Regions from separate parts of the Sulfurovum sp. MH2-6 genome, predicted to be linked through region 3. Evidence: riboswitches for the same ligand, from Rfam matches in the RefSeq annotation. Region 3 holds a riboswitch; each other region holds the start of a gene.
What was found. Region 3 has a riboswitch for cyclic di-GMP ahead of AC4JOV_RS04005 (hybrid sensor histidine kinase/response regulator). Riboswitches for the same ligand answer to the same signal wherever they lie in the genome.
Positions count from the first base shown of each region.

Region 1 (8,080 bases), 1.2 Mb from region 3:
TTATCTCTACACTGCATACCAAAGTACCTGCAGCAGAGGGTATCAAGACGCTGGACAACCGTGCGCTTGTAGAGCTCGAGCCATCACTTAGACACCATACGCAGGCATACCACCTCTATGCGGAAGGACAGGTCAACTCTGCAATGTTTGTCGAAGCATCGACAAAGTACCTGCTGGATCATCCGAGGGTGACATGGTATGAGAACCACCCGATCGATGAGGGGCTCAGTGATGTAGAGCGTTTCAATGCTGTACACGGTACAGATTTTGACTGGGTTTTTGATACACGCGGTCTTGGTGCGAAAGCAGATATACCGGACCTCCGTGGTGTACGCGGTGAGGTTTTCTGGCTTGATGCGCCTGAAGTAGATATCAGCAGACCTACCAGACTGATGCACCCGCGCTACAAGATCTATATCGTCCCGCGTGCCAATCACCGCTTCGTGATCGGTGCGACAGAGATAGAGAGTGAAGATAAGTCACCGATGTCTGTACGATCCAGTCTTGAGCTGCTCTCAGCAGTCTACAGTATGCATCCGAGCTTTGCCGAAGCGCGTATCGTCAAGACAAAAACAGACTGCCGCCCGTCACTGGAGGACAACCTGCCCCGTATCGAACATGAGAAAGGCTTTACACGTATCAACGGTCTCTACCGACACGGCTACCTTCTCGCTCCCGCAGTTGTAGAAGAGGCACTGAATACAGGGATAAGGAAAAGTGCATGACGATCTCTGTAAACGGTGAAAAAAAAGTTTTCGAACAAGAGCAGATGAGTGTCAGAGTGCTGCTTGATGTACTTCACTACAAAGAGGGCTTTGCCGTGGCACTCAACACAATGTTTGTACTCAATACAACGTATGAGACAACAATGATCAAAGACGGGGATGCACTTGATATCCTCGCACCTGTACAAGGAGGATGAAATGAGCCATACAGATAGGATAGAGACACACAGCGACAAATGGATACTGGAAGGAAAAGAGTTCGACTCACGTATGCTGATCGGTTCCGCACTCTACCCTTCCCCGAAGGTGATGAAAGAGGCGATAGAAGCTTCAGGCTCACAGATCGTGACGGTTTCCCTACGCCGTCAAGCCGGTGGTGACAAAGAGAACCCGTTCTGGGATATCATCAAATCACTCGGTGTTCAGGTTCTGCCAAATACCGCAGGATGCCATACGGCACAGGAGGCGATCACCACTGCGATGATGGCAAGAGAAGTCTTCGGTACCGACTGGGTCAAGGTAGAGGTCATCGGTAACCAGTACAATCTCCAGCCGGATCCGTTTGAACTGGTGGAAGCGACCAAAGTCCTCATCAAAGAGGGATTCAGAGTGCTTCCTTACACCACAGATGACCTGGTACTGGCACAGAAGCTGGTTGATGCGGGGTGTACGACACTAATGCCGTGGGGTTCGCCGATCGGTTCGGGGAGAGGACTGATGAACCCCTACAACCTCAAAGCGATCCGCAAGCAGTTCCCGGATCTTCAGCTCATCGTAGATGCAGGGATCGGAAAACCGTCCCATGCCATCCAGGCAATGGAGCTTGGGTATGACGGTATCCTGCTCAACTCGGCCGTTGCCCTGGCGCATGAGCCGGTACAGATGGCAAGTGCCTTCAGGCATGCCCTGACGGCAGGCAGACTCGGATACAATGCAGGAGCCATGCAGGAACGTGACATGGCCTCACCATCCACACCGACAGTCGGTACCCCTTTCTGGCACCAAGCCTGACTTTTTATCCCCGGAGTACTCCGGGGATTTACTTACAATTCCATATTTTCAACCCTACTCCCTCTCGTGGTACAATTTGAAATTTTAGGAAATAGAGTGCAGTGTGCTGGAAGCGTTAAAAAAATGTAACTGTTTGAACGAAGTGAGTTTTACATTTTTAGCGGACAGAGAACGGAACTCCCTAAAATTTCAACTCTTGTACCGATTTTTTGTTTCGTTTTTTCTAAAAAAATGAAAAGGAACCCCCTCTTCATACTTTTCTTTTCAAAAAAACTTTTGTTTCGCAATCATTCGGTTAGACCTCTACATTAATACTACAACGCAATCAATTCAGCAAACCAGAGAAAACTGAAAAACCCAATGATATCCAGTGCGGTGATCACAATAACCGAACTGGCGACCGCAGGATCAAAATTCATTCTCTTCAGCATCATCGGTACGGTGGTCCCCAACACGCCACCCAGGATCAGACTCACAAACATCGAAAGCCCTATCGCGATCGAAATATCCGTATTCCCGAACCATACCTGTGCAGCAATCCCGCTTGCCGTACCGAAGATCACACCATTAGAGACAGAGATACTGAACTCCTTGATAAAGATGGGGCGAAGCAGTGCAAAGTTGATATTGCCCAGAGCCATCTGACGTATGATCACTGTCATCGTCTGTACAGAGGCCGTTCCGGCCATATTGGCAACGATAGGCAGCAAGATCGCCAGTGCCACCATTGAAGAGAGTGTATCCTCAAAGATACCTATCACAAGCGATGCGACGATCGCATTGACCAGGTTGATCCCCAGCCATACAGAGCGTGTTTCAGTCGACTTGAGAAAACTCTCCTGGATCTCTTCGGTTTCATGGAGTCTACTGAGATTATAGATCTGTTGCGTCGCACTCTGTTGCACGGCATCCACTACATCATCGTGGGTGATACGCCCCAAAAGATAACCGGTATTGTCAAGTACGGCCAGTGTCGTCAGGTCATACTTGCTAATACGCTCTATCACCTTGTCGATACTCTCATGTGCCAGGACACTGTAGGATTCCGGATACCGGTCAATGATCTCTTCAAAGGTCTGGCTCGGATTTTCCAGAAACAGATCATCTATGGGAATGGTCTTGATAAACTTTCCTCTCTCATCTGTGACAAACAGTGACTGCACCGTACCCAATCCCTCTTTTTTGAGCTTTGACAGTATCTCTTTGGCCTCATCGATACTCTTGTAGCTTGGTACCACAAAAAGCTCTGTCTGCATCAGTGCACCCGCTTCATCTTCCGGGTAGGTCATAAGGTCAGCAATGACGGTTTGTCTCTTCCCGCTTAAAAGCGCAAAGACCTTTTGGCTCTTTTCCCGGTCTTTGTTAACAATCGTCAGATAAAAATTGGTCGCATCATCACTGTCAAGTGCTTCGATAACCCTGGAGAGTCTCACCTCATCACTTTCACGGATATAATCGACCTGAAAAGGGATCGGAAGCTCCATCAGGATCTCTCCTCTCAGTTCAGGGGAGAGCAAATTGATATAGGTAAAGAACTTCTCCTCATCATGCTGTTTCAATACCTCAAGAAAATCCGCATGGTCAGCATCACTCATCTGCTCACCATACGTACCTCTTTCCAACTTATCAAGATAGCGTTCCAAAGACTTTCTATCCATACATTCGCTGCCCATCATGCTCCTTCATCTGATAGAGTACGATAGCATAAATCGTATAAATTGTCAGCACTTGGTATCTGTTCCCGGATGTTCGAAATACCTCTACTCTTTTAGCCTTTTTATCACGTTAGACAAGAGAAAATAGAGTGAGTGAAGTCCCAGAAATTTTTTGCAAAATTCAAACAATAGAAGATCGAAGAGAGAGGGGTACGATACCTATAAGAAAGGGCGAACCATACTCCTTGCCTCTGGATAATATGATATAATATAAAATCACAAATAAGGTTAAAAGGGTTTATTATGAGATCTTCACGTCTTCTTCTCTCCATCTTCTCTGTTCTTTTTCTGTTCGTTGGATGCGGTGGTGGATCCTCCTCATCACCTACAGATGAGGATCCGATATTTCCCGATGCTGTTGAACACAATGCCTCTTTCACTTCAGACCATTTTAGCGGTTCACAAAACTGTGCACGGTGTCATGACGGATTGACTGATGAGAATAGGAGCGATGTCTCCATCCATAAAGCATGGCAAAGTACGATCATGTCCAACGCTGCCATCGATCCGTTCTGGAAGGCCAAAGTTGCCAGTGAAGTAAAGCGTAACCCGCATGTCCAAGGGGTCATAGAAGAAAAATGTGCCCGCTGCCATACGCCTATGGCAAGTGTAGAGGCAGGTTTTTCCGGAGATCCGGTAACACTCCTAGGTGATGGTTTTTTAAATCCGGAAAATCCGCACTATGACGCAGCGATGAACGGGGTTAGCTGTACACTCTGTCACCAGATAAGCAACACGGCTCAACTAGGTACGGTGGATGGCTTTTCCGGTGGTTTTGAGATAGCAGATGAGAGAATGATCTATGGTCCTTATCAAGATATTAATCCAAATCCGATGATCAACAATGTCAACTTTACTCCACTCTATAGCGCCCATATGATGGACTCAAAACACTGTGCGACCTGCCATGACCTTGATACACCGGTACTGCATCCTGATGGAGAACTTGCAGGCATATCCTTCCCGGAACAAGCACCTTATAGAGAGTGGGAATACAGTGAATACAACGGAACGAAGCATTGTCAGTCATGTCACATGCCGGTTGCGGAAGGCGGAGTGGTCATCTCGACACGTCCGGATAACGGTACACTGGCTCCACAAGAACCATTCCACCAGCATAAGTTTATCGGTGCCAATACCTATATGCTCAATATCATCAAAAACAACAAAGTAAAACTGGGTGCTATCGCTGATGATGCAAGTTTTGACCAGACGATCACCAATAATCGGGCATTCCTGCAAGCTTCAGCAGATGTCGAGATAACTCCCTCAGACTATAGTGATGGGAAATTGAGTTTCAGTGTCAAAGTCACCAATCACAGCGGACATAAATTTCCTACCAGTATCCCTACACGTCGTACATGGCTTCATGTCACGGTCAAAGATGCAGAAAATACTACAGTCTTTGAGTCAGGGGCCCTTGCTCCGGACGGTAGACAGATCATCGGTGTAGACGATAACCCCAACCAGGCCTATGAACCACACTATGAGAAGATCGTTGATCCCTCTGAGGTCCAAGTCTATGAAGGGATCATGGCAGACACAGAGGACAATGTAACCTACACCCTGCTCAATGCGGCACAATTTGTCAAAGATAACCGTATCATGCCGCGAGGAATGGATAAAACTGCTGTTCCAGAGACGATAAAAGCCTATGGAGCTGCCGATACGGACCCTAACTTCATAGGAGGAAGCGATACTGTCGATTACGAGATAGCATTGGCTGCAAGCAGCAGTTATACGGTAAACGTCACGCTCATGTACCAGACACTCGCCTACGGATTTGCACAGGATCTCTACAAAGATGATGACCTCACCGAAGTCGCACTGATGAAATACCTCGATGAGCAGACAAAACTCCACTCGGAAGAGGTATCCGCCGACCAAGCCGTTATTCCTCTCCTTCGTTAAAAGGAAGGGTATCCTCTTCCCTCTTGTTTCTATACTTGGTATAGGAACAAGAGATACCACCTAGCCTCTTTCCTATCAGGGAGTAGGAGTTAAAACGCTACCATTTTCTGGCTTCACTACCACGAAACTTTATTAAACTGCCAGATAAAAACAAGGTGAATCGCTGAAGAACCGAAGGTAACATCCGTACAGTTAGGAAACCACACCTCTCTATAAAAAATCGTCAACCTCAATCTTATGCTGTACTACTCTGTAAATCAGACTGATTAGAGGGTCATTTGGTTGAGACATAGTGCTACGCACACACTACACGTAGCCGGTGCTATAGTCACAGTATGAAGATAAAACTCTGTAAAAAATTTTCCAAGATCAAGAAATTTGAAAAAAAGCTTTCCAAAGCTTTTCCCGATAGCACCATCATTGTCAACTCATGCATCGGAGGTTTTTGCAACAAATGCAGGTCCCAGCCCGTGGCCAAGGTAGATGGAGTAAAGGTGAAAGCTAAGAGGATGGGAAAGCTGATCAAGAAGATCGAAGCGCTTTATCCATTCGCTTAGGGCGCATTCCCAAAATAGAGATGGGGAAACAGATATCCTTTAAGGCTTGATATGAATAGTAGTACCTACCGTCACATACTTTAAGACTTCATCCATATCACTGTTATACATTGCGATACATCCTGCCGTCCAATCCGTACGCTGTTTAAAAAATGACTTAAACCATCCCCCTTCATTATTGGGTTGGCCATGGATCATGATCGCTCCGCCGGGGCTTTTTCCTTTTTTTCTGGCATTTCTACAATCTTTTCTGTTTGGATAGGAGATATGCAGGGCTTTATAGAAAGAGCTGTTTGCTTTAAAATAGTCAAGCTTATAGTAGCCCTCCGGCGTTTTTTGGTCACCTTGTACCTGTTTGTGTCCGACAGGATTTCCGCCTAAAGCGATGTTGTAGGTTTTGAAGACTTTACCCTTGTGTGAAAGGATCATCTTTCTTTCTGATTTTACGACGGTAACCAGATCTGCTTTGATACTTGACGATTTCGAAAGTGATGCAGTATTTGCAAAGAGAAACATAGGGGCAACAATGAAGAGAAAGAAATATTTTTTCACAACGATCCTTTGAGTGGGTTTGTATCATATGAGATATCAAAAACCTGAAAGAGAAGAAGGTAGAGGTATCCTGACGCAGAGGTAAAAAGATACTTCTTTTAGTGTGCGGTCTGGCGATCTTTAAAAGGTAAAGACCCATGACTTTCTGTCCTTGCTTCACAACAAGTTTAGCTTTTAACATTAATATCTGAGTAGATTGTACTATGATAATGATTAAAAAATTATAAGACGGAGAGAGTGCCTCATTTTTCACCACTCTTTCCAGACACTGTACCGTTAACGCTTCATGATGCGGAAGAGGAACGGCACTGGGTATAGTATTGCCATCTTGCATAGTAAAAAGCATTAAATTGAAATATCTGATTTGCCCCAAAAGAGTAAATAGAGACGAGAGAAGTCCGCTATCAGCGAAGTGAAGCGCATAAGACGGGTTCCATATCAGAAGATATCGAACCCGACGGAGATTAGGACATGATCTCTTCTATGGTAATATAGTCACCTACTCTACCCGTCATCTCTTCTACATCCGTATTGACCGGGAGTGTTTTCTTACCAGGCTGCCAACCTGCCGGACATACTTCACCTGTTTTTTCAGCATGCTGCCATGCTCTTACCTGTCTGAGGAACTCGTTGACGTTTCTTCCTACCATCGGTGCCTGTACTTCCTGCGCCACTACAGTCCCCTCCGGATTGATAAGGAATCTACCTCTCAGTGCGATCCCCTCCTCTTCGATCATTACACCGAATGCTCTACTGACCGTTCCTGTAGGGTCTGCACCGATCGTCAGCTTAAGATCTTTCAACAACGGCTCGGTCTCAACAAATCTTTTGTGAGAGAACTTCGTATCTGTGGATACGGCAAGGATCTCTACACCCATCTCCTGGAACTCGTCATATTTTGCATTCATTGCCGCGATCTCTGTGGGACATACGAAGGTAAAGTCTGCCGGGTAAAAACATACCACATACCATTTACCAGCATAATCCTCACTCTTTACATTTGTGTAGTGACCTGTTTTCGCATCAAATGCATCCATTGCAAATTCCGGCGCTTTTCTTAGTACTAAAGATGAACTCATTCTATTTTCCTTTGTTTCTCTATTTTTATTGTTTTCTTCTTCTGAGACGTTTTGTGTCTCTTCTATCGGTTTGGAACCTGTATCACAAGCCATAATCAATCCTTTCTCTAAAGGATAATTATTATCCTTTGATAAAATTTATTTTATATGAATCATTCTTAAAGTTTTATAAAACATTCAAAAAATCTATAATTTTCTTTATTATTACTTATATTTAATAGGATATTTACTGATAGAGTGCTTATTTGTTTCCCTTTGTATGAGATTTTCCCTCTCTGAGATACTCTCTTTTATTCCCTGGAGTCACTATACTATATATACTCCGGTATCGTTTTCATCTCGAATGCTATAAAATCGATAAAACTATACGTTTTGATACATCTTTCTCAATTAAATTAATCTTACTTTAAGCTTTAATGTTTTATTAAGTTTTATTCTATATAATTTCGATAACTTCTATAAAGAGACAGTTTTTGTCTTTTATTTTCCCAAATCAAATTTTTATCATAAAGGAGTAAGCATCGAAGTAC
Region 1 covers NZ_CM178170.1:2,009,237-2,017,316, forward strand. Annotated here, with positions in the region: gene AC4JOV_RS10270 (FAD-dependent oxidoreductase) at 1-725, shown strand, start outside; gene thiS (sulfur carrier protein ThiS) at 722-922, shown strand; gene AC4JOV_RS10280 (thiazole synthase) at 924-1,736, shown strand; gene AC4JOV_RS10285 (magnesium transporter) at 2,051-3,409, opposite strand; gene AC4JOV_RS10290 (cytochrome c family protein) at 3,695-5,362, shown strand; gene AC4JOV_RS10295 (DUF1450 domain-containing protein) at 5,698-5,919, shown strand; gene AC4JOV_RS10300 (L,D-transpeptidase family protein) at 5,959-6,471, opposite strand; cyclic di-GMP riboswitch class I at 6,573-6,653, opposite strand; gene AC4JOV_RS10305 (peroxiredoxin) at 6,936-7,643, opposite strand.
Region 1: it holds a riboswitch for cyclic di-GMP, as region 3 does, so the genes downstream of both, AC4JOV_RS10300 (L,D-transpeptidase family protein) here and AC4JOV_RS04005 (hybrid sensor histidine kinase/response regulator) in region 3, are expected to answer to the same signal.

Region 2 (8,080 bases), 500 kb from region 3:
TCCTGTTTTTCTGCTCTATGATCAAGTGTTTCATCCAAAAGCAACCCTTTTATCAGCATGATAAGCGCCTTTAAGAGCCTGGCATCTCCACAGGCATCGTAACCCCTGAATTCAATCACGTAGTTCCCTTTTCTATTTTGTAATTGTGCTGCCTTTCTTGCCTTATTTGCTTTTTTATAGGTTCGATAGGATAATCCATCAAATAGCTTTCCCTCATAGAAAGGAGATGAAAAACTAAAAGGGATGATAAAAGGCGTGTAGTAGTTAAGCTTATAAATCAGATCCATCATCTGCTCTTCTGTATAGCCTTTTATCGACACATTCACATGAAGCCCGTGCCACAATAATGCATTGACCGCTATCTTCAACTCTTCCGGTGTACGTAGATCAACTTCTGTCTGATTTAAGGGGTGATCAAATATAACACTGTTTTTAAAAGGGTGTAAACTGGTGAGCAACGGAGAAAAACCAAAGCCTTTTGCTATCTTCATAAGTACGCGGTAAGAAGTCGTGAATTCACTCACCAGCGCATCAATATCTCTATGAGGCAATGTTCTGATTTCCAGGCCTTTGGGAGTAGTCTCAAGAAGTTTTCCCTCTCTATCATACCGTTCAAACCCTTCTACATAACATCGTTTCGGTTTTCTCTCCAATGACTTACAATCAAAAAACTTATCATCATTTTCGAAATAAGGGAATGCATCTACGATCTGTTGAAACACCGGAAACTTCGCTGTTTCAAAATCCAGATAGGTCCCATTCTTATCCTTAAAGACAAATTCATGTTCAATACCGATTTGCACCATAGCTATTTTCCTTTATCTCTTAACATCTCAACCAAAGCTGAACGTATCATTTCTATATGCTTTGAAAAAAGCGTCTTTTTGCTTTTGGTAAAAACATTCATATTGGCATTGATTTCAAAAATCAGCAGATTCATATTCTCATCGATATTGCAGTCAATACCAAAATAATCAAGCTTTAAACGATGATATATTTCTGTAATAATGGGTTGGATCCTGGGTTTTATCTCTTTTGTAAAACGATTGGCAATAGCTTTTTTATACTTTTGACTCTCTTCCTTATCTAACTGACTTCCTGCATGCACCATCCATTCTCTGCTGAAAATTGCATGTCTGATATAAACCTCACCATCAACAACAACCAGACGGTATTTTCCATAAATTCCCTCTTGATCCGTATAATCTACAAACTGTGTGAGGTAATAATCCCTTCCATCCAGGGCAAACGGAGAAAATACTTCTCTGTCATTATCGACTCTTATCGTACTGATACCTCCATGGTCACCTGCCTGCCTGAAGATAACAGGATATTCAAACTTCTCATTTTTGATCACCTCATAGATATCCGAAGGTGACCTTGGCTGTATCTTTACTGTCTTGGGGACACGGAGTTTATCTATCCCCTGGAGCATTCTATAGATATTGTCCCGGGTTGTCTGCATCACCAGGGAGGGAGGGTTAAAAAAGGGGAGATGCTTGGAAACCGCTTGATAGAAATCCTCCGTTTTCTGCAGTGAGATCTTATGGGTATCAGGATCAGATATCTGGTTAAAGACCCCATGAATCATCTGTCGAGGAATTTTTTGATCTTTTCTCGTATCCATAATGATGCTCGACCTGCTGAAATAATCGTTTTTTAAAAAATTGATTAAATTGGCACTACCGCTTCCACTCCATTTAATGTTTCCGTTTTTGTGAATTTGATCAATTTTAAGTGCACCATCATCAGGGATACCATTGATAAATAAAATATGTTTTTTTGCCATGCACTTCCCTTCCAAACAATGTTTAACCCTCTAAAAGAAAGATTAAACTAACTAAATATGATGAATACATTATACTCACAAAAAGATGAAAAGTCTCCTTAGCGTAAACGTGCCAAACAGCGGGAAACACATCATCAACTTAATGAATTTACAAAGTTATTTTAAGTACCATAAGTAAATGTTGAGTGAAAAGGAGAAAAGATGATTTTGAAAAAATTAGAAGATGGGGTAGTCGTTTCAGCAGTAGAGATCATCTCTTTTGATGTGAAGACAGAAGACCGGAAGGCAACAATCAAAGTGGTGCTGGATGATGCGCAAAACAGTGAAGTCACCTATCATCAGGAAGCGGGAGACAAACATATCTTTCAAATTGTGGATGAAAATAATGATCTCATTAGAGTCATCCACCAATAAGCGGTTCGGAGAGACAGATTACTCTATCAGTTCCCTTGGTATATCAGAGGAGAGTGCCGTCGTGATCTCATAAGAGATCGTCCCAAAGTGTTGTGCTGCTTTTTGTGCATCATCCATAATGCATAGTGACTCTTTTTCACTCTCAAAACTTATCAGGTCCATGGATACCCGGCCAAGTACTTCCAAGCCTTCACTCGTCCGGTAAGCTGCCTTGTCACTGGCTCTCAGCCATCCGTCACCATAGCCGATATTATAGGTGGAAACCACCATGTCTCTTGGAGCGGTATAGCTGCCGCCGTACCCTACTCTCTGGCCTGCTTTGAGCACTCTTGTGGCAACTTTTTTTGCATAAAGTCTCAGCACCGGCTTGAGATCTGTCCTGTCAAACCCCTCAGGAAGTTCATCATATCCGTAGGCGGCGATACCCACACGTACCATATCATCATCAAAACTTCTTGTACGCAGGATCGCTGCAGAGTTATGCGAGTGAAACCGTACACTCTCAAAACCGCGTGCTTTAACGCTCTGCTTCACCAGTCCAAAGTACTTCTTCTGCCAAAAGTAGTCTGATCCGAGTTCATCTGCAGACTTGAAATGGGTCATCACACCCACCAGGTTCAAACCCTTTTCCGTGATTATGTCCAGCGCTTCATCCAGTTCGCTGAGAGCAACACCATTACGGTGCATACCGGTATCGACTTTAAGCTCTATACGGCATCCTTTCTCTATACCGGATAACTGTTCGATACTGTTGATCGCAAAACTGCAGACCTCATCCACCCTGCTCTCTCCGGCGAGTACGACGACACTCTCAAAGAACTCTTTGACCTCTTTAGCTTCCGTGTAATCACGAACCACAGCATGTTTGATACCGTACTCACTGGCCAGTGTAGCTATCAATTTGAGACCGTGTCCATAGGCATTGTCTTTCAGTACAATGGCTATTTTCTCTTTAGAGCCGGTTTTTAGCGTGATTTGGTTAAGATTATGATAAAAATTTTGTCTACTGATCGTTATATATGCCATGAAGGAATTATACCCCAAATAGACAAAAATCACCCCTAAATAAAGGTAAAAAATGGATTGGATGACAATTCTCAAAATTATCGGTTTTATCTTAACCGCAGTGGTCCTTTTTGCGCTTGTCAAAGAGTTAAAAAAAACGATCAAAGATGCCAACAACGGAAAACAAAATGAAAGGTGCGATCTAGACTGATGAAACATATGGTTGCAGAGTGGGAAAGACAAAAGCTTGTACTCCTGTCGTTCCCCCATAAAGGAACAGACTGGTATGATCCAGAAAATGAAAAGAGTTTAAACGAGGCGCTCAGCCCGTTTATCCGTATCGCACAGGCCATTGCCTACGCACAGCCTGTATACATTATCTGTCAAGACAAGCAGGAGATATCCGATATGTTCTGCTCGACACGCAACATGACATTTATCGAGATACCGACAAATGATACCTGGATACGCGACTACGGATATCTCTCCATCAGAGAAGAGGATGAGCTCAAACTGCTCGACTTCACTTTTGACGGATGGGGAGGAAAGTTTGAAGCATCGCTTGACAACAGTGTCAACAAAGTACTTCACAAGATGGGTTATATGGGCACTACACCGCTTGAGACGATCGCCTTTGTTCTTGAGGGCGGTTCACTCGAGAGTGATGGAGAGGGGACGATCCTTACTACCTCTGAATGCCTCTGCAACCCAAACAGAAACGGCGGGTTAAGTAAAGAAGAGGTGGAAGCAAAACTTCAGGAGACCCTCGGTGCTTCAAGAGTCTTGTGGCTTGACCATGGGTATCTCTCGGGAGATGATACCGACTCTCACATCGATACACTTGCACGTTTTGTCAAGCGTGATACGATCATGTATGTCAAGTGTGAGGATCAGAGTGATGAACACTATGATGCACTCAAAAAGATGGAAGAACAACTGCAGAGATTTACAATGGTTGACGGAAAACCTTACAACCTGGTAGCGCTTCCGATGTCTGACGCGATTTATGATGAAGAGGGGCGTCGTTTACCGGCTACCTATGCAAACTTTCTGATCACAAACGAGGCACTCATCTACCCGACATACGGTACACCGCAGGATAAAATTGCCCATGAGGTATTTGCAGCAGAGTTTCCGGACAAAGAGATCATTCCGATCAATTGTCTCAAATTGATAGAACAGGGAGGCAGCCTTCACTGTTCTACGATGCAGGTGGCCTACTAAGGCTACAGACTGCGCCCGAAGTTCTGAGCCCAGTAGGTCTGGTACTGATCCGTTGAAGGATAGTAAGCCATACCTACCTCTGTAAAGTGCTCACTCATAAGATTTTTACAGTGTTCATCACTGCGAAGCCATGCATCCATTGCTGCTTGTGTCGTTTTTTGCCCTGCAGCAATATTTTCACCGATGGCACGCCATCTATAGTCAGAGTAATGCATACGCTCTCTCAAATTACTCCCGCGTCCTAGCCTCATATCAACAGCTGCCCTATCGTTTCTGGTACCTGATCCATCATGGCTGAAGTGGCTGCTCTTGGCCATATCATAGCTGTGTTCATACGCAGCCTCATAGAGCCTGTCACTCCAGACCAGCGGTTGTACCGGTCCCATGCGACCATACCTACCGCAAGACCTTCTCTCTGAACGGACTTTATTGATCCGGGCGAGGAACTCTTTTTGCTCTGATTTGGTGATAAAAGAGGGGGAAGCGTGCGCTCGTTTTTTCTTCATACTGTTCGTCTGCGAAAGATAACTCTTTTCACTCTTCACGATACTGGTATGTGCAACCTTACTCGAACCACATCCCGTAAAGATAAATAGTGTAGCTGACAACAGTGCAGCAATAGCGGTACTCTTCATATACTTTTCCTTTGAAGATAAAAAATAATGAGGAAAAGCAAAAGTTACATGCAGCTAAGAATGTGCAACCTGGCTATCTTAATCCTTAAGACCCATTGGCTTTCCGTCCATATCTCACGATATGTTTGGCTTTTAACATTTCCTTGCTATAACTATATAAAAATACGGTTTAATAAAAAATAAAATTATGCTAAAATTTCTACCATGAAAACAGCACTTATCCAACAGAAATTTTATGGCAATAAAACCGAAACCATCAACGCTACTGCCTCGAAGATAGAAGAGGCTGCAAAAAATGGAGCAGAACTGATAGTGCTGCAGGAACTTCACCAGAATGAGTATTTCTGCCAAAGTGAAGATACCAAATTTTTTGACTATGCTGCCCACTTTGAACAGGATATCGCTTTCTGGTCTGAGATTGCAAAAAGGAATCGTGTCGTACTTGTCACCTCACTGTTTGAAAAGCGTACCGCAGGTCTCTATCACAACACGGCCGTGGTCTTTGAAAAAGATGGTACTGTTGCGGGGAAATACCGCAAGATGCATATCCCTGATGACCCGGGCTTTTATGAAAAGTTCTACTTTACACCCGGAGACCTCGGGTTTGAACCCATCGATACATCCGTAGGCAGGCTGGGAGTGCTCATCTGCTGGGACCAGTGGTACCCGGAAGCTGCAAGAGCCATGACGCTTCGCGGTGCTGAAGTGCTTATCTATCCGACAGCTATCGGATGGTTCGATGCGGACAGTAGCGAGGAGAAGGCACGGCAGGTAGAGAGCTGGATCACGATCCAGCGTTCTCATGCTATTGCCAACGGTATTCCGGTTCTTTCGTGCAACCGTGTAGGGTTTGAAGCTGACAGTTCCGGCGTGATGGACGGCATACGTTTCTGGGGCCACTCTTTTATCGCCGGAGCTCAGGGAGAGATACTGGCACAGGCAGGAAGCGAAGATGAAGAGATACTCTACGCGGATATCGACCATACCCGTACCAAAGAAGTACGGGATATATGGCCGTTCCTGCGTGACAGACGTATCGAATCTTACCACTGCCTGCTCAGACGTTACTGCGACGAGTAATTATCTGGGTTTTGGGAGGTGCCCTTTATGATAATTTGATACAATATCCCAAATTTTACACTCGGAGAGATAAGATGTATGATGTAACCCCTGTTGAGAAAGGTGCACCTGTACACTTTAAAATGCCTGATCCGGCATTTTACGAAGCATTGGGATATGAAGGTATGAAAGACCTGATGTACCGTTTTTATGATGAGATCTATGAGAGTTCTATCGCCAACTTCTTTCCTCAGGATGAAGAGGAGTTTGAAAAGGTCAAAGAGAGAAATGCACGCTTTTTTATCCAGCTCTGTGGCGGACCGAACGTGCATATAGAATCAGAGGGGAAAGACCTCAACGAATATATGATTCGCCTGCATGATGAGTTTTCCATCTATGAAAAAAGCCGCTATGAGTGGCTTGGATGCATGGAGACAGTACTGCGTGAAACGGATATCCCCCAAGAGCTCAAAGAGAACTTCTGGAAATACCTTGAAGCCTTTTCCAAACTGACGGTCAACAGCTTCACAGACGGCAGCCATTTTTATGCTGCCTATACACAGGCCGTCCAGGACAACTAAGCAGGTAGCAGATGAGGAGCGTAAAGCAAACGTGAACTGCTTCACGTTTGTAGCTTTGGAACCGGAACGGTCGTAGCGAAGTGAAGCCGTGTAGGCACAGGTAGCAGGTAGCAGGTAGCAGGTAGCAGGTAGCAGGTAGCAGGTAGCAGGTAGCAGGTAGCAGGTAGCAGGTAGCAGGTAGCAGGTAGCAATTTTTCATAGACTACTTGAACAAAACCTTAAAATAAAAGCATTTTAAAAAAATGCTTACCAAACTTACTCCTTACTACCTACTCCCTGCTCCCTACTTTTTATTTTCAAACCACCACATAAATGCAAACATAAGCCCGGGAGTTTTTGCGACTGCTTCATCAAATATAAATGACTTCGCCTCTGCTGTCGGCAGATAGAGAACTTCGATCTGTTCATCATCCACGCCTCCCCCTTCAGAGACCTTCATACTCTCATCAACTTCTGTATAGTAGAGCATCTGTTTACTCCCTGCAAACCCTACTGAAGTATAAAAAGAGGTGATCTTTTCCAACCGGTCTACAGATACCCGGTAACCGCACTCCTCTTCTATCTCCTCGGCTGCGATATGCATCAATGAGAGATTTTTATCTACGATGCCTGCACAGAGTTCGATCGTGAGTCCTTCGTTATTATTGAGATAGACTGCCGGTCTGAACTGCTTCACCAAGACAAAGGCATCCTTTGTTTTATGGTAGATCAGTATCGCGACACTGTCATGTGCCTCTACAATCTCCCAACTTTTTGCCATACCGTTTTGCTGATAGGTAGCTAAAGAGGTAGTGATGAACTTTGGATCTTCAAGGGGGTTTAGCCGGAAAGACTTGATCTCATTTTCCATCGTTATCCACCGATCCTCATATTTTGTCTGTCGGGTGCACTCCAGATATAAGAACTGCTGTTTGTATCGATCAGGTTGACCAGCTTCTCCTTACGTAGTTTGGCATCTTTGATCACGATCTTATTAAACTTCTTCTTGTTTAAAGAGGCCCGCTTGAGATGCTTCATAGGATCTACCCATCTTCCGCTCTTCTTAAGTCCAAAATGCAAATGCGGTCCCGTACTTCTACCGGTATTCCCTACATAGCCGATGATCTGCCCCTTTTTGACCTGTTGTCCTCTGCGTACATGGATACGACTCTGGTGTGCGTAGAGTGATTCATAACCTCTCGGGTGTCTGATCTTCACCACTTTACCGTATCCTCCCATCCATCCGGCATACGTTACCTTCCCGTCATAGACTGCCAACAGCGGGGTCCCGCGTCTTGCCCCAAAATCTGTTCCGTGGTGCGGACGATAGCGCTTCAGGATCGGATGCCATCTTCGGTAGGTAAACCTAGAGGTAATACGTATATGCCTGAGCG
Region 2 covers NZ_CM178170.1:303,822-311,901, reverse strand. Annotated here, with positions in the region: gene AC4JOV_RS01545 (glutamate-cysteine ligase family protein) at 1-806, opposite strand, end outside; gene AC4JOV_RS01540 (ATP-grasp domain-containing protein) at 809-1,789, opposite strand; gene AC4JOV_RS01535 (hypothetical protein) at 1,991-2,203, shown strand; gene AC4JOV_RS01530 (alanine racemase) at 2,222-3,229, opposite strand; gene AC4JOV_RS01525 (hypothetical protein) at 3,282-3,419, shown strand; gene AC4JOV_RS01520 (agmatine deiminase family protein) at 3,419-4,432, shown strand; gene AC4JOV_RS01515 (CAP domain-containing protein) at 4,435-5,067, opposite strand; cyclic di-GMP riboswitch class I at 5,128-5,207, opposite strand; gene AC4JOV_RS01510 (carbon-nitrogen hydrolase) at 5,272-6,147, shown strand; gene AC4JOV_RS01505 (globin domain-containing protein) at 6,222-6,707, shown strand; gene AC4JOV_RS01500 (NUDIX hydrolase) at 6,991-7,557, opposite strand; gene AC4JOV_RS01495 (peptidoglycan DD-metalloendopeptidase family protein) at 7,560-8,080, opposite strand, start outside.
Region 2: it holds a riboswitch for cyclic di-GMP, as region 3 does, so the genes downstream of both, AC4JOV_RS01515 (CAP domain-containing protein) here and AC4JOV_RS04005 (hybrid sensor histidine kinase/response regulator) in region 3, are expected to answer to the same signal.

Region 3 (8,080 bases):
AGGCTCTTCACTACTATTTCAGCTTCACTTCCTTCCTGTTTTGCTTTCAGATAGGTCTCCAATGCTCTAAAAATAATATCTTTACTGCTATAGTTTGTTGTTCTCACTTCCAATACCGTACAGTAAACAGCACTCCCTTTTTCCTCTGAAAGTCTTCTCACAATACGGTCGGCAAACATATATCCGCCATCCACTTTGGTCTCCTGACACAGCAATGCATGTACATTATGTTCTTCACCAAGACAAAACAGCAGATCCGTATCCCGCTTCTCTTTCTCTATCACTGCATGCGTATCAATATCCTCTGCCGAAACCAGTATCAAAACAAATGAATTGAGCCGTCTATGATCCAATAGATAGTATAAGACCTCTATAGACGTCGTTAATTTATCAATCATACCTACTGCCAGTTTAAGCGCATTCTCGTTAAAAGCCAAATCAGCTCTCCTAGCCTTTACCCCACTCTCCGCCATTTGGATCCTTTTTATTTGTTTTAGTATACGTCATTATAACAAATTTATTTGATATAATTTCTCATGGAAAAAATAGAGACAAAATACCAATCCCTTCCTTCACCCTGCTGGTTGCTTGAAGAGGAGAAACTTGTAAAAAATCTGGAACTTTTACAGAGAGTAAAAGATCAAAGCGGTGCAAAAGTATTGCTTGCCCTAAAGGGATATGCACTCTGGAAGAGCTTTGATACTGTGCGAAGATACCTTGACGGATGTTGCGCTTCGGGACTGCATGAAGCCAAGTTGGCAGAGGAAGAGTTCAGAAAAGAGGTACATACCTACTCTCCGGCCTTCAAAGAAGATGAACTTGAAGAGATCGCTTCTATTTCACATCATCTGGTCTTTAATTCGCCTGCACAGTTCAAACGCTTTGCAACAAGAGCCAAAGAGATCAACCCCTCTCTCTCCTTAGGCATCCGTGTCAACCCTGAATGTTCACAGGCACCAAAAGAGATCTATAACCCCTGCGGTCTTTACTCCAGACTGGGAACAACGCTGGATAACCTGGATGAAACAATACTGGAGCAGTGTGACGGTCTGCACTTTCATGCCCTTTGTGAAGAGGACAGCGAGGCACTCGAAGAGGTACTGAAGGCTTTTGAAGAGAAGTTCGGCAAATTTATTCCCCGGATGAAATGGATCAACTTCGGCGGAGGACACCATATCACACGCAAGGGATATGATGTAGAGAGGCTGATCAGACTTATCAAAACATTTAAATCACGTTACCATGTAGAGGTCTATCTGGAACCCGGTGAAGCTGTCGGATGGCAAACAGGACCGTTGATCTCTACTGTACTTGATATAGTTCATAACGGTATTGATATCGCGATACTGGACAGCTCTGCTGAGGCACATATGCCTGATACGATCATCATGCCTTACCGTGCTGATGTCAGAGGTGCAGGTGAAGCCGGTGAAAAAACCTATACCTATCGTCTAGGAGGCAATACCTGTCTTGCAGGAGATATCATGGGAGACTACAGTTTCGATAGACCGCTGCAGATAGGTGAGAAGATTATTTTCGAGGACCAGATGCACTATACGATGGTGAAAGCCACAACCTTCAACGGTATCAAACTTCCCAGCATCGCTATAGAGAGGCTCAATGGAGATATAGACATCGTCAGAGAATTTGGATATGAGGAGTTTAAAGGCAGGCTCTCTTAAAATTCAAGAGAGCTTTTCTGAAAAGCTCTCCACTACACTGCTGCATCCACTACCTTCTCTTCAAAATACTCTATCAAAAGCTTTTTAAGTATGTTAAGTTCGATCGGCTTGGCCAGATAACCATCCATTCCGGCCCCCAGATATTTCGCCCGATCCCCGGAAAGCGCATTTGCAGTTAATGCAATGATCGGGATATGTTGTTTATGCGTATTTTTCTCATAATTCAAGATATTCGCTGTTGCTTCCATTCCACCCATCACAGGCATTTCAATATCCATAAAGATCATATCATAGCTGTTTTCTTTACGGCTTTGAAGGGCCTCCTGCCCGTTATTTACGATACTCACTTCAATACCGAGCCTGTTCAGTACATTAGTAATCAACTTCTGGTTGATCGCATTGTCTTCTGCAACCATAATGTGCAGGTTCTTAAATACGATATTTCTCTTTGTATCCGCTATCTCCTCTTTATCACTCAAGGCTTTAAGCGTCTTGGTAAAATTGACAGGCTTATAGAGGACCTTATCTATCAGCGGACCATAACGCTTAAGCGCTCTTTTCTGATCGCCTGTTGAGATGACAACGACTTTGGTATCGATCCCAAGGAACTGTTTTATCTCATCCTCTCTCTGTCGATATTTATGATCGACAAAGAGAATGTCAGGCAGCTCTGAACGGCTTTTTTTGATATCTAATAAACTCTCGTCTGTATAGTTGACTATATGCGCACCCGTATAGGCGATATAGGCTTCCAGGTTTTTATTTCTAAAATATTTTTCATCGATATGCGGATTGAGTATACCCACCGTCTTTCCACGCATATTTTCGACGACTCTTCTTGTCGCATCTGCCGGTTTTTTCAACGGCAGTGTAAAATAGAAAGTTGATCCCTCATCTACAACACTTTTTATCTCTAATTTCCCTCCCATGAGTTCTACCAGTCTTCCTGAGATAGAAAGCCCCAGACCTGTTCCGCCATACTTTCTGCTGGTACTTACATCTGCCTGACCGAATGCCTGGAAGATCCTCTTTTGCTGCTCTTTGGAGATACCGATACCTGTATCACTGACAGCAAACTTTACGTTTACCTCCTCACCCTTTTCTGAGACTTTCTGGATCACGACATTTACTTCCCCGTTTTGAGAAGTAAATTTCATTGCATTACTGACCAGATTCACAATGATTTGTGATATTTTGGTCGGATCTCCGATAAGTTTCGTTGGAAGTGTGGGATCCAGAAAGATATTAAAGTCAATATGTTCAGAAGAAGCTTTTGCCGCATAAGACTCAACTGCGGACTCAAAATTTTCTACAGGGTCAAACACTATATTTTCAAACTCTATTTTTTGTGCTTTGATCTTGGAGAGATCCAGAATATCATTCACTATCGACAGAAGATGTGCCGAGCTTCTCTCAATCGTCGTGATAAACTCTCTTTGCTCATCTGTTGCTTCTGTCTCTTTGAGTAACTGTGTAAATCCCAGGATACCGTTAAGCGGTGTACGTATCTCATGAGACATACTTGCCAGAAACAGATCTTTCGTCTGGTTGGCATCCTTGATCGTTTTGATCAGAAACTTATAGATGTGGTCCATCTTTCCGCTCTCAATCAGACGGCGAAGCTCTTTTTGCTGATTGTCATTCAGTACAAGTTCGATATCTTTCACCGTCTCTTCAAAAAGCTCTCTGTCCTGTAGAAGTTTGAAAAACTTGACCAAAAGCAAAACCATCAGAAACAGAACTACCAAGGCACCCAGTGCATATCCCGCAGCATACCATTTCCCCGTCTCATCCGGCTTATCTATCTGTGTACGTAACTCTGACTGCACCTGGGTCAAGTAGTCCATCTTGATACCGATTTGATTCAGCCATCCCAACAGAGCAACGGCATAACCGCCTCGGTTGGCTTCAATCATGATCATCTCACGCTCTTTTTCCAAAATCTCTTTATACGCATCAGCGGAGAGTAATGCAAGAAGCTTGGAGGTGACGATTTGGTCTTCCAATAAACGATACTCAGGCAGCTTATCCTCTGCGATTAACGTTTCCCATAATCTGACATCTTCACGTTGCATTCTTTGTGAGGTGAGCAGTACGTAAGAGATCAAAGTATTTTCAAGTATGGTATTCTCTTTAAGCGCTGTAATCTCCAGGTACACCGTAAAATACTCTGCTGTTGTAGCGGAGGTAAGCATATCCTGCAGACCTTCAAGCATCTCACGTATATATCCAAATACATTCTCATGGTACGCTTCAATAAGAATCGCTTGATAGTTCGCTCTGGCATCATCGACTGCCCGCCTTGTCTGCTGTAACTCACGATTGATATTTTGAATTTGCCTGCTGTATACGCTAAATTGACTCTCTTGAATATAACGCTGGAGATTTTTCAATGCAAGATCGACATCACTTCTGCTCTTTGAAAGTTTCTTCGCATCACTTCCATCCCGTGTCACCAGATAGATCGCACTGTTGAGTCTTTCAAACTCCATCGTATCCATAAGCAACTCTATCTGTTCCACGAATGAAGGGAGGTTCGCACTCTTTCGTTCACTTTCATACTTTGTATATGTAGTGTAAGCCGTATAAGAGAGTATAAAAAAAGCTACCATGACTACGATAAGCAGCAGTCCCAGCAGACTTCTGTTTTTTGATATTTTCATATCACTCCTTTAGTGTTCTACTTTAGTGATCTGAGTGATCTCTATCCCCACTTGGATAATGTAACATACATTCCCATGCAGATACTCACATCTTTGGGTAAAAAGTTAAAAGCAGAATAGTCCCTAAAAGAGGTAGATTCTATTGGCAATCTGGCGATCTTCCTCACAAGAAAGACCCATGATTTTCTGTCCCTGCCTCACGACAGGTTTAGCTTTTTCAACATTAATACCTATAATGAATTTTACAACGTATCGACTTAAATAAGCACCAACTTCCAAATATCTGTAACAAGCGGCTAAAAATCTTTGGTATAGATAATATCATAGGAGCTCGACTCCCCGCTGGCTCCTACGACACTCTCAAAACTCGGAGTGTGTCTATATTTCAACTCAACTCGCGGGATCTCGTCATTGATATAGATAATCATAATGTCCCGTGTAAGATTTTTACCTACCTCAACGCTGTTACCCGCACCAAGTACCAGGTGATCGATCTTCACTCCGGCATTGACCAAAACAGATTTGGCCATGGCACCCCCCATCATCTTCATCATCTCGTCACCGCTGTAGGTATCACCACCCGCTTCGGAGTCAAAGAGTAAAACGGAGAGTATCTGTTCCCGTGTAAGACTCGGACTTGATGAGAAGTTGATATTCGGTGCCTCCGGCGTACCTGTCACCGTAATGGTAATCAAGTGGTTACGCGCCTGGTGTTTTGCCTTGATCTCTAAGAGCGGTGTATTTAGCGTACCCGTAAAGTAGATAAAACTCTTCTCCAGAGTAAACTTCTTATTTTGGAAAAGATAGGTACCGCCCTCAAGCAACTCTATAGATCCCAATACCATTAAAGGTTCATTCGGCCCTTTATAGAGGGTAAAAGCCGGTTTGGCCTGAATATTTATCTCTGCTTGTTTGAAAATAAGGGGCTTTTTACTCTCAATGTTGACGGCGACACTCAAATGATCCATAAAAGCATTATCTGTTTTTTTATGGTTATTTTGAAGCACGATAATATCACTGTCAGAAGCAAATGTTTGCTGTTTCATATCATAATGGATATCTCCCCCCTGTAAAACGATCTCCCCCTTTATCTCAGTATCATTGCCTTCTGCCGTTGCTTCCAGGTCAATATCTGAAATGATATCGGCCCATTCATGCTCCAGCGTTAAGCTCTTCGCATCCGCATCGATCTTTCCTTCTCTGCTTTTCAGCTCATACGCTCCTGCTATTTGCAGCGCATCATTCACCCATAACGGAGAGAGTTGCAGTTCATTCTCTTTCAGTTTGATCACGGAAGGTTTGCTCGCATGGAGTTTTTGTTTATTGTATGTCAGTTGATAACGCTGAAGTGTCATCTGCCTATCTTGCAGCGTGATATCGATATCGATATCACTCAGGTTATGGGCACTTTCTCTCTCTGCATTATAGACGATCAAAGGAGAGCGCAGGGAAAGATCCACCCTTTTTTCCTGAGTCATCACAGCATGAATCGCCGCACTTCCTTCCATCTCTGGCATCTCACCCAACGTATAATAGGATGGGATAAAGCTGTTCAAGGCACTTAGCGAACCTATCTCAGCGTTCAGTCTCATCTCTTTTGTGAGATTGGCATCAAATGATGCACGCAGAGGCGGACTCATGAAACTCCCATGAATGGTCTGATCTCTCATTTTATAGCGTGCCTGAAGGTTCAACTCTTCTGTTTTCACCTCTATCGTAGAGTCATTCCCTTCCACTGTCAGATCCAGATCTACAGAAGCAAGTTTCTCCCATTGTATTTTCGGATCTAGGGATCGGACGAGTGAGTCATCCGGTATCGTCACCCTGTTCTTGACTTGTATGGTTTTGGTCAAAATGATATCTGTATCCATATTGACCAGGTTTGATCTCACTTCTACACTCCCTCGAAGCATTCTATTGTCAATCAGATCAAAAGGCAGTTTCACCTCTATCTCTGCCTCTGTCTCTTCCAACGTTTCGGGCAGCTTCGTAATATTTGCTACTTTAATGGCCTTTTTTGTCTTGAGCTGCAGCGTGCCTCTTAGATAGTCCTGCATTGCAAAGCTCCCTGCCAGGGCATCAGAATCCAGTTTGGCATCCAGGTGATGATTATCTCCCAGATAGGTTACATTGAGGTCATGCAGCACGCCTGTCAGGTTCTCTTCCAGACCGTAAAGCTCCTTGGTATATATCTCTCCATGATAGGTGATATTTTGATCCATGGTTAAGTGGTTGATCAACGAAATATTTTTTGCATAAGGGGTAGAGATCATCAGATTGGTATCAGCAGTGAGTCTCCCTTCTTCTATATGGTATTGTAGTTTGGATACGAAGGTATCTATATCAACATTAAAATCGCCCTTTCTTCCGGTCAATATCTGTGTAATACTTGCTTCCACACCGGCTTGCAGATAGGATTTGGTTGCAAGCAGGTCTATCTCTATATCACCAAACGCCTCTTTTCTCAAAGGCAGTCCCGAAAGTTCAAACAGTCTTTTATGTGGGGTAAAGGCCACTTTACCTACCAGTGCATTCTCATCAACCGTGCCTTTATAGATAATATTACTGAGGTTGCTGCGGGCATCAAGGAGCATACTCCCATCTTCTACCAACATTTCTTCAAGATCCACTACGATATTACTGCCTTGAAGGTTGAATTTCTGGAGTTGAAGGGGATCAAATATCGTAGGTTTTGCATTCAGATAAAGCTTGTCCAGACGGATGTATTTTGGCAGATAGAAGGGTTGACTGCTGGATTTTTCAGCGGTTTCGGCACGCTGATCTCTCTCTTCAACACCTGATAGATATCTTTGAAGCGTCGGAAGATCGACTCTTTTGATATCCAGTGAGCTGATCTCCAGTTCCCTCTCCTCATAACTTCCGTTAAGCGTGATATCCGTTACATTCGAATCCAGAAAGAGTGCCAGTTCTTCTATCTCCAGTTCATCCGTAGCATAGGAGAGCATACCGGCAGAGAGCGTGAGCTTTGAGACAGAGATATCGTTGCGCACAAAAGGCAGCAGAGAGATATCCACCTCTTCCATCCCTACTTCAAATGAAAATGAGGAGTCCGAAGATTCTTTTGTATCATTATTCTCAAAACTTTTGACCAATGTTTCTATGGTTGTAATATTCCCCTCGTCTATCCCCACCTTCGTCAAAGAGATCTTTTTTTGCAACAGAGCAACAGGATTCCATCTTAGCGTGAGTTCTTCAGCAAGTGGCATTTCCTCATACCTGGGAGCGTGTATCGTGATCCCGTCAAGGACATTCCCTGTGATCTCTTTATAGCTGATAGCATACTTCGGTGCATAGCGTTTCGCAACTTCTTTGACCACGACAGGTGTATTGACAGCGATCCAAAGTGCGAGAGACAGTACGATAAATATAATCGAAATTGCTATGAATACTTTTCTCAAAACGACTGCCCTACCTGAAATGAGATACCGTACTGTGAGGGATCATTCACATTAACCCCTACATCCAGTTTAAACGGTCCTATCGGTGTCATATAACGTATACCGACACCTGCTGATGTGATGATATCACCCGTATAATCATAGCTCTCATCATTAAGCATCGTATTATCGGTAAAGATCGCACCATAAATGTCACCCCAGACCGGATAGTCTGCTTCCAATGAGAGATTGAGCATCGTAGAAGCCCCCTCTATAGAGTCTTTGGTAGGAGAGAGTATCACCCCGATCTCCCTGAATCCATACGCACGGTTAAAGT
Region 3 covers NZ_CM178170.1:802,354-810,433, reverse strand. Annotated here, with positions in the region: gene AC4JOV_RS04015 (hypothetical protein) at 1-437, opposite strand, end outside; gene nspC (carboxynorspermidine decarboxylase) at 537-1,682, shown strand; gene AC4JOV_RS04005 (hybrid sensor histidine kinase/response regulator) at 1,715-4,345, opposite strand; cyclic di-GMP riboswitch class I at 4,487-4,568, opposite strand; gene AC4JOV_RS04000 (translocation/assembly module TamB domain-containing protein) at 4,642-7,764, opposite strand; gene AC4JOV_RS03995 (autotransporter assembly complex protein TamA) at 7,761-8,080, opposite strand, start outside.

Region 4 (8,080 bases), 300 kb from region 3:
ATTCCTATCGTTGCACTGACAGCCAATGCACTGAAAGGGGATAGAGAGAGATTCCTCGCAGAAGGGATGGATGAGTATATCACCAAACCGATCGAGACAGAAGAGTTGCTCTATATTCTGAACAAGTTCTTGTCGCATAAAGCTGCTACCGAGAAAAAACCGGTAGAAATAGCCGTTACAGAGAGTGAAGAGATCACGATCAATGAAGAAGAAACGGTAGAGATGCCTGCTGTGGACTTGGTTGAGAGCGAGAAAAAGATTCTCATCGCCAAAAAATTCCTGCTTGAAGGGAGAGTGCTCAAACAGGTACTGGAGAATCTAGGACATGGGTATGCAGTGCTTGATGATCTCAATAATCTACAAGCAGAATTGGCTTCCGGTGACTATGATATCGTCTTTACGGATAGTGACCTGGTCACGGAAGAAATAAGCAATATTTCTGATAATATAGCTATAATTACAGCGCAAAATACAAAAGAACAGATAGAAAGTATCATTCAAGAGAATAGAGGATAAGATAGATGGCACTAAAAGTACTAATAGTAGATGATGACTTTATCAACAGAAAACTGTTGCAAACTCTTTTAAAAAAGAACCCGGAGGTATCAGAATCCATTGAAGCAGAAAATGGTTCTGATGCTTTGGAAAAACTTAAAAAAGACCCTGATATCAACATTGTACTGCTTGACATTATGATGCCGGTAGTAGACGGTGTAGAGTTCCTAAAGATATTTAGAGCGGATATGAAAAACTCTCATATCCCGGTTATTGTACTCTCAACAGATGACACGAGAAAAACGGAAGTATTTGAGAATGGTGCGAATGACTTTCTTAGAAAACCGGTCAAAGAAGATGACCTCAAAGCAAAATTGGAGCAGTGGTCTTAAGAACCATTGCTTTAAGCATGTAACACTTCAGAAGCAGAGGATTACTCCTCTGCCAAATCCCCTCTTTTTTAATCTACGAATATCTCTTTAAGTACATCATCGATCGTTTTAACAGGGATGATCTCGACCGCTTCAATAACCTCTTCAGGTATCTCATCCATATCCCTTTCATAGTTTTTAGCAGGGATCAGAGCACGTTTTACTCCGGCGGTATATGCAGCAATGAGCTTCTCTTTCAGTCCACCGATAGGCAGGACATTACCCGTAAGTGTAACCTCGCCTGTCATCGCTACTTCATTATTGATCTTTTTCTCACTCAATACCGATGCGATAGCAGACACCATTGCTATACCGGCACTCGGTCCATCTTTCGGTGTGGCACCTTCCGGTACGTGAATATGCAGATCAAATCGTTTATAGACTTCCGATACATCCAATGCAATACGCTCTTCTTTCTCTTTGAGCGTATGCGGTATGATGGATGAAGAGACAGGCAGTTTACGCTCATCGATCAATATCTTGACAACGGAGTGTGCAATACGCACGGACTCTTTCATCACATCACCGAGTTTACCAGTGAGCTGCAATGCCCCTTTGCCTTTGATCTTGATCGCCTCGATCGTTAAGACATCACCACCTACTGCGGTCCATGCCAGTCCATTCACTACACCGACCTGCGGCTCAGGATGAACCGGTGAGATCTCAAAGACTTTTTTATCCGTAAACTTCTCTAGGTTCTTTTTACTGATTGAAACTTTGTCCAAGCTACGGTCTTCAAGAAGTTTTCTCGCACTCTTACGCATAAGGTCAGCCACACGTCTTCGAAGGTTTCTTACCCCTGCTTCCCTTGTGTAATCACTGATAAGCAGTTTCAATGCCTTATCGCTGATAGAGACTTCATTGTTTCTCAATGCATGTTTTTTGATCTCCTGAGGGATCAAATAACGTCTTGCAATCTCAAACTTCTCTCTTGGAGTATAGGAGTTCAATCCTATGAACTCCATCCTGTCACGCAGCGGTGCAGGGATACGCCCTACTTCATTGGCCGTAGCGATAAAGATCGCCTTGCTTAGGTCGATATTGAAGTTCAGGTAGTAATCACGGTACTTTACATTCTGCTCAGGGTCAAGTATCTCAAGCAGTGCCGCAGTCGGATCCCCTCTCATAGAACGCCCTACTTTATCGATCTCATCCAGTACGATCACCGGGTCCATACTTTTACCTTCGATCAATCCCTGCACAAGACGGCCCGGCATCGCGCCGACATAGGTACGTCTATGACCTCGAAGCTCATTCACATCTTCCAGACCACCCAAAGCGATACGGACCAGCGGTCTACCCAAAGCCGTAGCAATTGAGTTTGCCAATGACGTTTTACCCACACCCGGAGGTCCTGCAAAACAGAGTATCGCCCCGCTGGTCTCTTTTTGCTTCATCCCTCTTAAGGATGCAAGCTCTCGTACCGAGAAAAACTCGACGATACGCTCTTTGGGTTTTTCTAGTGAGTAGTGATCCTTGTCCAGCTCTTGCGCTACCTTCTCTACACTGAGGTTCTCTTTGGTATATTTGCCAAACGGCAGGTCAAGTACCCACTCCAGATAGCTTTGCAGTACATTGGCATCCGCAGATTCCGGATGCATACGTGCAAAACGCTCCAACTGCTTACTGATCTCCTTATAGGCATCTTCATGCATGTGGGGCTTCAGTGCTTCGATCTTTTCCCTGAAGTTGGCGATCTCCTCTTCACGCTGCGTATCGATACCAAGCTCCTGCTGGATCTCTTTGAGCTGTTCTTTGAGGAAGTACTCTTTATTGGTCTGTTCTATCTTACTGTGTACTTTCGTACGAATCTCTTTCTGGATCTTCGCTGCTTCGATCTCGGAAGTGATCACATCGATCAGTGCAAGCAGACGTTTCTCGATATTCAGTTCGATATAGAGTCTGTAGGCCACCTCTTTATCCAGCTTCAACATGGAAGAGACAAGATCGGCGATACGGTTAGGCTCATCGTTCTCCTCTATCGTACGCAAAAGGTCAGCCGGGATATTACTGTTAAGAGAAGAGAGTTTTTTGATCTTGGTTCTGAGTATATCCATCAGTGCATTGGTTTTCAGTTCATTATAGGGTTCCAGCTCTACTGTATCGATCATCGCCTGATTGATCTCTCCCTCGGTGCCCTCGACGATCTTTGCACGGGAAAGCCCCTGAAAGAGTATCTTTACCCTCCCGTCAGGCAGGTGCACTTTACGCATAATGGAGCCTACAACCCCTACTTTATACATCGCATCAAAATCTCTTTCTCCCTCTTTACCGCTCACTGAAGAGGTGACAAAGAGCAGAGAGTTATTCTCCATCGCCATGGTAGCGGCATCGATATCTTTCTGATTACTCAGAAAAATAGGACTGATCATAAACGGGTAGAGAAAGAGTTCGTCTTCTACGACCACAGGCAACTGTGTGGGAAATGCATCATAATCACTTAATTGCATACTAATATTTCCTTTGTTATTTCCATAAAATTTCTTCTGTAAATGTCTACCAGACTATATCAAACTGATAGCGTGTTTCTACTATTTTCACTTAGGCTACCGCAAAAAGATTAACGGTTTTCAACCGACTGCTACCTCACGTTAGTCAAAAACACGACCTACGATCCCCTGTTCAGGAGGGGTGATATCACTCTGCTGAATCACAGAATCTCTGTTTTTATCCCTGTATATCTTTGCCGCTTTCTCTTTGCCTGTACGTTCATAGAGTGCTGCAATATTTTCATTGAGAAGATACTGTGTCATATAGAGCCTGACGAGCATCGTCTCTATCAAAGGATGATAGTCCGACCCGGGATAACGGCTGAGAAAGATCTTTGCATTAAGGATGGTATCCTGTATCAACTTCTGATCCTTGTAAACATCCTTAATCCCCAAAAAAGAGGCCTTGATCTTCAAAAACTCGATATATTCACGATTGCTGCCTGCCCCGAAACGTTTGTTATACTCATCCAGATAGAAGTTGGCAAGCAGATACTCCTCCTGGCTCATATGCGCATGCGCAAGCATAATGATCGCAGACGGCATCATAGGGGAACGCATATGTTCACTTTTGAGCGAGACATAGTAAGCATCAGCTTTGTCCATATACCCGCCGGAGATACTCTTTGCTATCTTCTGATACCAGTAGAGCGCCGGCTTATTGAACTCTTCGACTGTACTCTCATCGCTTCCGCACCCTACAAGAAAAAAGGAGATAAATACTCCTATAAAAACTGTTTTCATCATCTGTAACATCTATCATCACTCCCTGTGAAGTTCTTTAACTCTCAATATCATAGCTCAAAATACGTAAAAAGCGTATTAGCTTCGAGAGATTCCAATCCATTATTTACATTAGAAAGAATTAAGTAACCTTATGCCATCATTAAACAATTGTAGGCCAAACCTATTGCGAGATAGGGACGGAAAGCCACGGGTCTCTTGTAGACAGCCGGGTTGCTTAATAGAAGTAAATTGGTTATTTATTTTACATTAATGTGTTTGGTCTCTTTTGTAGCTTTTTATTATATTTTTTAGTATAATAATAAGAAGCGGTTGGAAAGGAGGTTCCATGCAGTATCTGACCTATATCATTAAAAGATTTTTTTTGATTTTATTACCTTTTCGTAGAGTGAAAGGGAGTTTTATTTCTTTAGTCTCAGGCATCCTCATACTCTTTGGGGGTATCTTGTATGCAGAAACAGAACCGAACAATGGTTGTAGTGAAGCCGAACCGGTACTTGCATTCGGAATCTATACCGGATTAGTTCAAGGTTCCAGTAGTTCGGGAGATAGAGACTACTACTCGTTTGATGTTCCCGCCAATGGAACGCTAGAAGTCACCATCCATAACAATACAAATAAAATTTTAAATTACTCTGAGCTGAGAAACCCTTTCTGTCCTACGATTGCATCCGGGTCTATAGGGAATAATGCTTCAACACTCCTTACCATTCCCTCAACTTTGGCAGGGAAATATTTTATCTACCTGGAAGGGGACAGTGAGAATGTTGCGAATGCATATAATATTTCTGCTCGATTTACACCGAATGATCCGTCAGAGGGGAATGACCTGAAAGTAACAAAAATAGCAAATGTTGAAGAGGCTCTGATCTATGATCGTTTTTACTATACGGTGAGTGTAAGTAATATCGGAAATCAAAATGCCACAGATGTAAATCTCACCGATACACTGCCGGATGGTATGTCGGTTGATCTGGATATGACCAATGGCCTTACAAGCGAATGGGACTGTAGAGGTGAAAATAATCTTACTACGGGATTAGCTTACGGTATCGTAAAGTGTACACTGGATGGAGAACTTGATACAGGAGAGATTTCTATCTTCAGGCTGCATGTCCGTGCACCATCTGCGCAGCCTAACTCAGGAGTGGTGACAAATACCATAACAGTGGAGAGCGCACTGCCGGATGTGCATCCGAGTGACAATACCTTTACGGAGACGACTGGTATAACAAATGAAAAAGATACTGCCGAACATCTATGTTATACGGATATGACCCCATTACGTACAGTAGACTATAACAGCACCTGTGAAATGAAAGGTAACTTCTACTATGGAAGTGGATGTGAAGCGTATGTAGCGGTCAGAGAGTACAATGCAACGACTGTACTGAGTGATATAAAACTCTATAAGATGTATGCCCCGGAAACAAAAGCCGGTTCTTGTGACTATATCGGCTCCACATCAGGAGGGGCAGTGGGAGATGACTGTAACGATATCTCACATGCTACAGAGTATGGATCTTATACGCAAGGGTATGCCATTCATATCGATCACAACCTGGTAAACAATATAGAGGTACTCCTCCATGACAGCGGCACCTACAATACCCCTAGGATAGATGGTATTGCAATGTTCGGTGACTACTACACCGCACTGGGATTCCACCATAAAGGCCGTATCTATGAATGTAACGGGACCAGTGAGGGGGGTGTAACAGTCACATCGAGTGCAGACCTGATAGATACCCCTATCGATGGGAGCAATGCCTCCACCTATAATGCACATGCTGCAGATGTAGAGGGTTCGCTCAAATATATCCAGACGATGGTTGCCGGGATGCCAAGCAGAGAGGTCACCGGTGTACACCTCAATCTTGCGGGAGAAGCTGTCCCGTATGAAACACTTACAGGGATCCCCTACTCCATCGTACCCTATATGTCCGATGATACTTGTTCGTTGACAATAGACAATATCATCAACCCCAATACAGGGCAGCAGCTCGTCCTTGACATACTGCCCGATACTATCTCTGCACAGAATCCGATGATCGTACCGACCTCCGTCTCAAAAGCATCCAGAATGCGGTTGATCTTTGTCGATCCAAACTCTCTGAGTGTCGAAGGGCAGAACTGTCTGGCAAACAGTAGTACCACCGGTAACTTTGCCAGACTTGCGCAGTGTGTGAACTCCGAGGTTCAGTATAAAACTGCCTTTGGACAGGATGCCTGGGACCGATGCGGGATGGATGGGGGAAAACCATGTGATTCAGCCAATAACGGATTTGCTGATCCGAGTGATCCCACATATGACCCGGCAACAGACAGCATCTATGTGAATCAACTGGGATGTTATATGTGTACCTTCAACATCCAGCCTTCATGCACCACAGACAACTTTGCCATCCGTCCGGACCATATGGATACGGGGATGACCTCCCCTGATGCCCCGGACCTGCTGAGAGCAGGTAAGGAGTATCCCCTTTCACTCATAGCAAGATACCCTGATGACGGTATCCATACAAACGGGTCAGCGATCCCGACAGATGCTGTAGTCTCGGACTATACCGTGAATGATCACAACTACAACAGTGATCTTGAGTCCGTGGAGATCAGATATTTTAAAAATGGTCAACCCGATACGGAAGAGGTACTGGAAGGTAACGCTACGCTCAATACTACTCAGATAGGATTTATGGTGGGAGGACTTTCAAGTCAGAACCTCTCTGGACCATCCAGTGCGCCCAACCCGGATGAGACCGTAGCTGTATCCTATACGGATGTGGGGACCATCATGCTGAACATCTATGATAAGGAGTGGGCGGCAGTAGACAATGATGACACGCCTATGGATTGTAACACGAGCCGTGCGCATACCTATATCTGTACCTATGATATGGTTACCTTCATCCCACACCACTTCAGTGTGGACAATATCGTACTGAGAAACCACAACGACGGCAACTTCACCTATCTCTCCAACGACCTCAATATGTCTGCACATATGGATGTAACGATCAGTGCACTGAACGCCGAGGGGAATGTCACAAGAAACTTCAGAGAGGGAGAGCTTTTCTATGAAAACCCTGTCAGTGTTGACCTCAATGTCACAGAGTGGAACCCGTCACTCGCCAATAAACACCCGCTCAACAATGATACACTTATCCACGATATTCCGAATGAACTGCTGCTTGGATTTGGAGGTGAGGGTGAGGCAAACGGTACTCGTAACATCACATGGAACGACAGCAACCTGAGTCATAGATTGATGTTCAATTATCAGAGATACAACAACCAGCCTCTTAATCCATTCAGGGTTCCCGAGAGTGATGTAAATATCTCTGTAGCCTCTACCTATACCGCTTCCGGGAAAACGGCCGTTATCATTGGAACAGGCGTAGAGACGGATGAGAGAAATGCCACCTTCTACTTCGGGCGTGCCAAGGCTTCCAAAGACTTTTATGACGTAAAAGGGACAGAGGCAACGACACCGATCACTGCGCTTGTATACTGTGATATATTCCCTACTTGTACCTTCTTCCCTGACTCCATACAGCTTACAGGTCAAACCAATCTAAATAACTGGTGGCTCTCGCTTGATCACAATGAAAACACTGGAGACGGCAGTATCACACTTGAGAATCCTCCGACCCTTTCACTGGGTAACGGCAGTGCCACGGTAGATACAGATGTCAATATCATTGCAGATGCGCAAGACAGTAGTATCCAGGTAGAGAGAACCAGCGGGTCAACTACGGCGATATTTGATATATTCCTCAACACATCAACGCCTACCACTACGCATTCATGGATGATCTATAATGCAAACAGCCCGACTCTGCCTCCCGATCCATTCTACAAAGTACGCTTTACCGGTGACTCCGGATGGGCAGGTGTCGGGGAGACGGGTCATGTACTTGA
Region 4 covers NZ_CM178170.1:503,379-511,458, reverse strand. Annotated here, with positions in the region: gene AC4JOV_RS02465 (hybrid sensor histidine kinase/response regulator) at 1-516, shown strand, start outside; gene AC4JOV_RS02460 (response regulator) at 522-887, shown strand; gene lon (endopeptidase La) at 956-3,376, opposite strand; gene AC4JOV_RS02450 (outer membrane protein assembly factor BamD) at 3,518-4,171, opposite strand; cyclic di-GMP riboswitch class I at 4,306-4,380, shown strand; gene AC4JOV_RS02445 (DUF6701 domain-containing protein) at 4,605-8,080, shown strand, end outside.
Region 4: it holds a riboswitch for cyclic di-GMP, as region 3 does, so the genes downstream of both, AC4JOV_RS02445 (DUF6701 domain-containing protein) here and AC4JOV_RS04005 (hybrid sensor histidine kinase/response regulator) in region 3, are expected to answer to the same signal.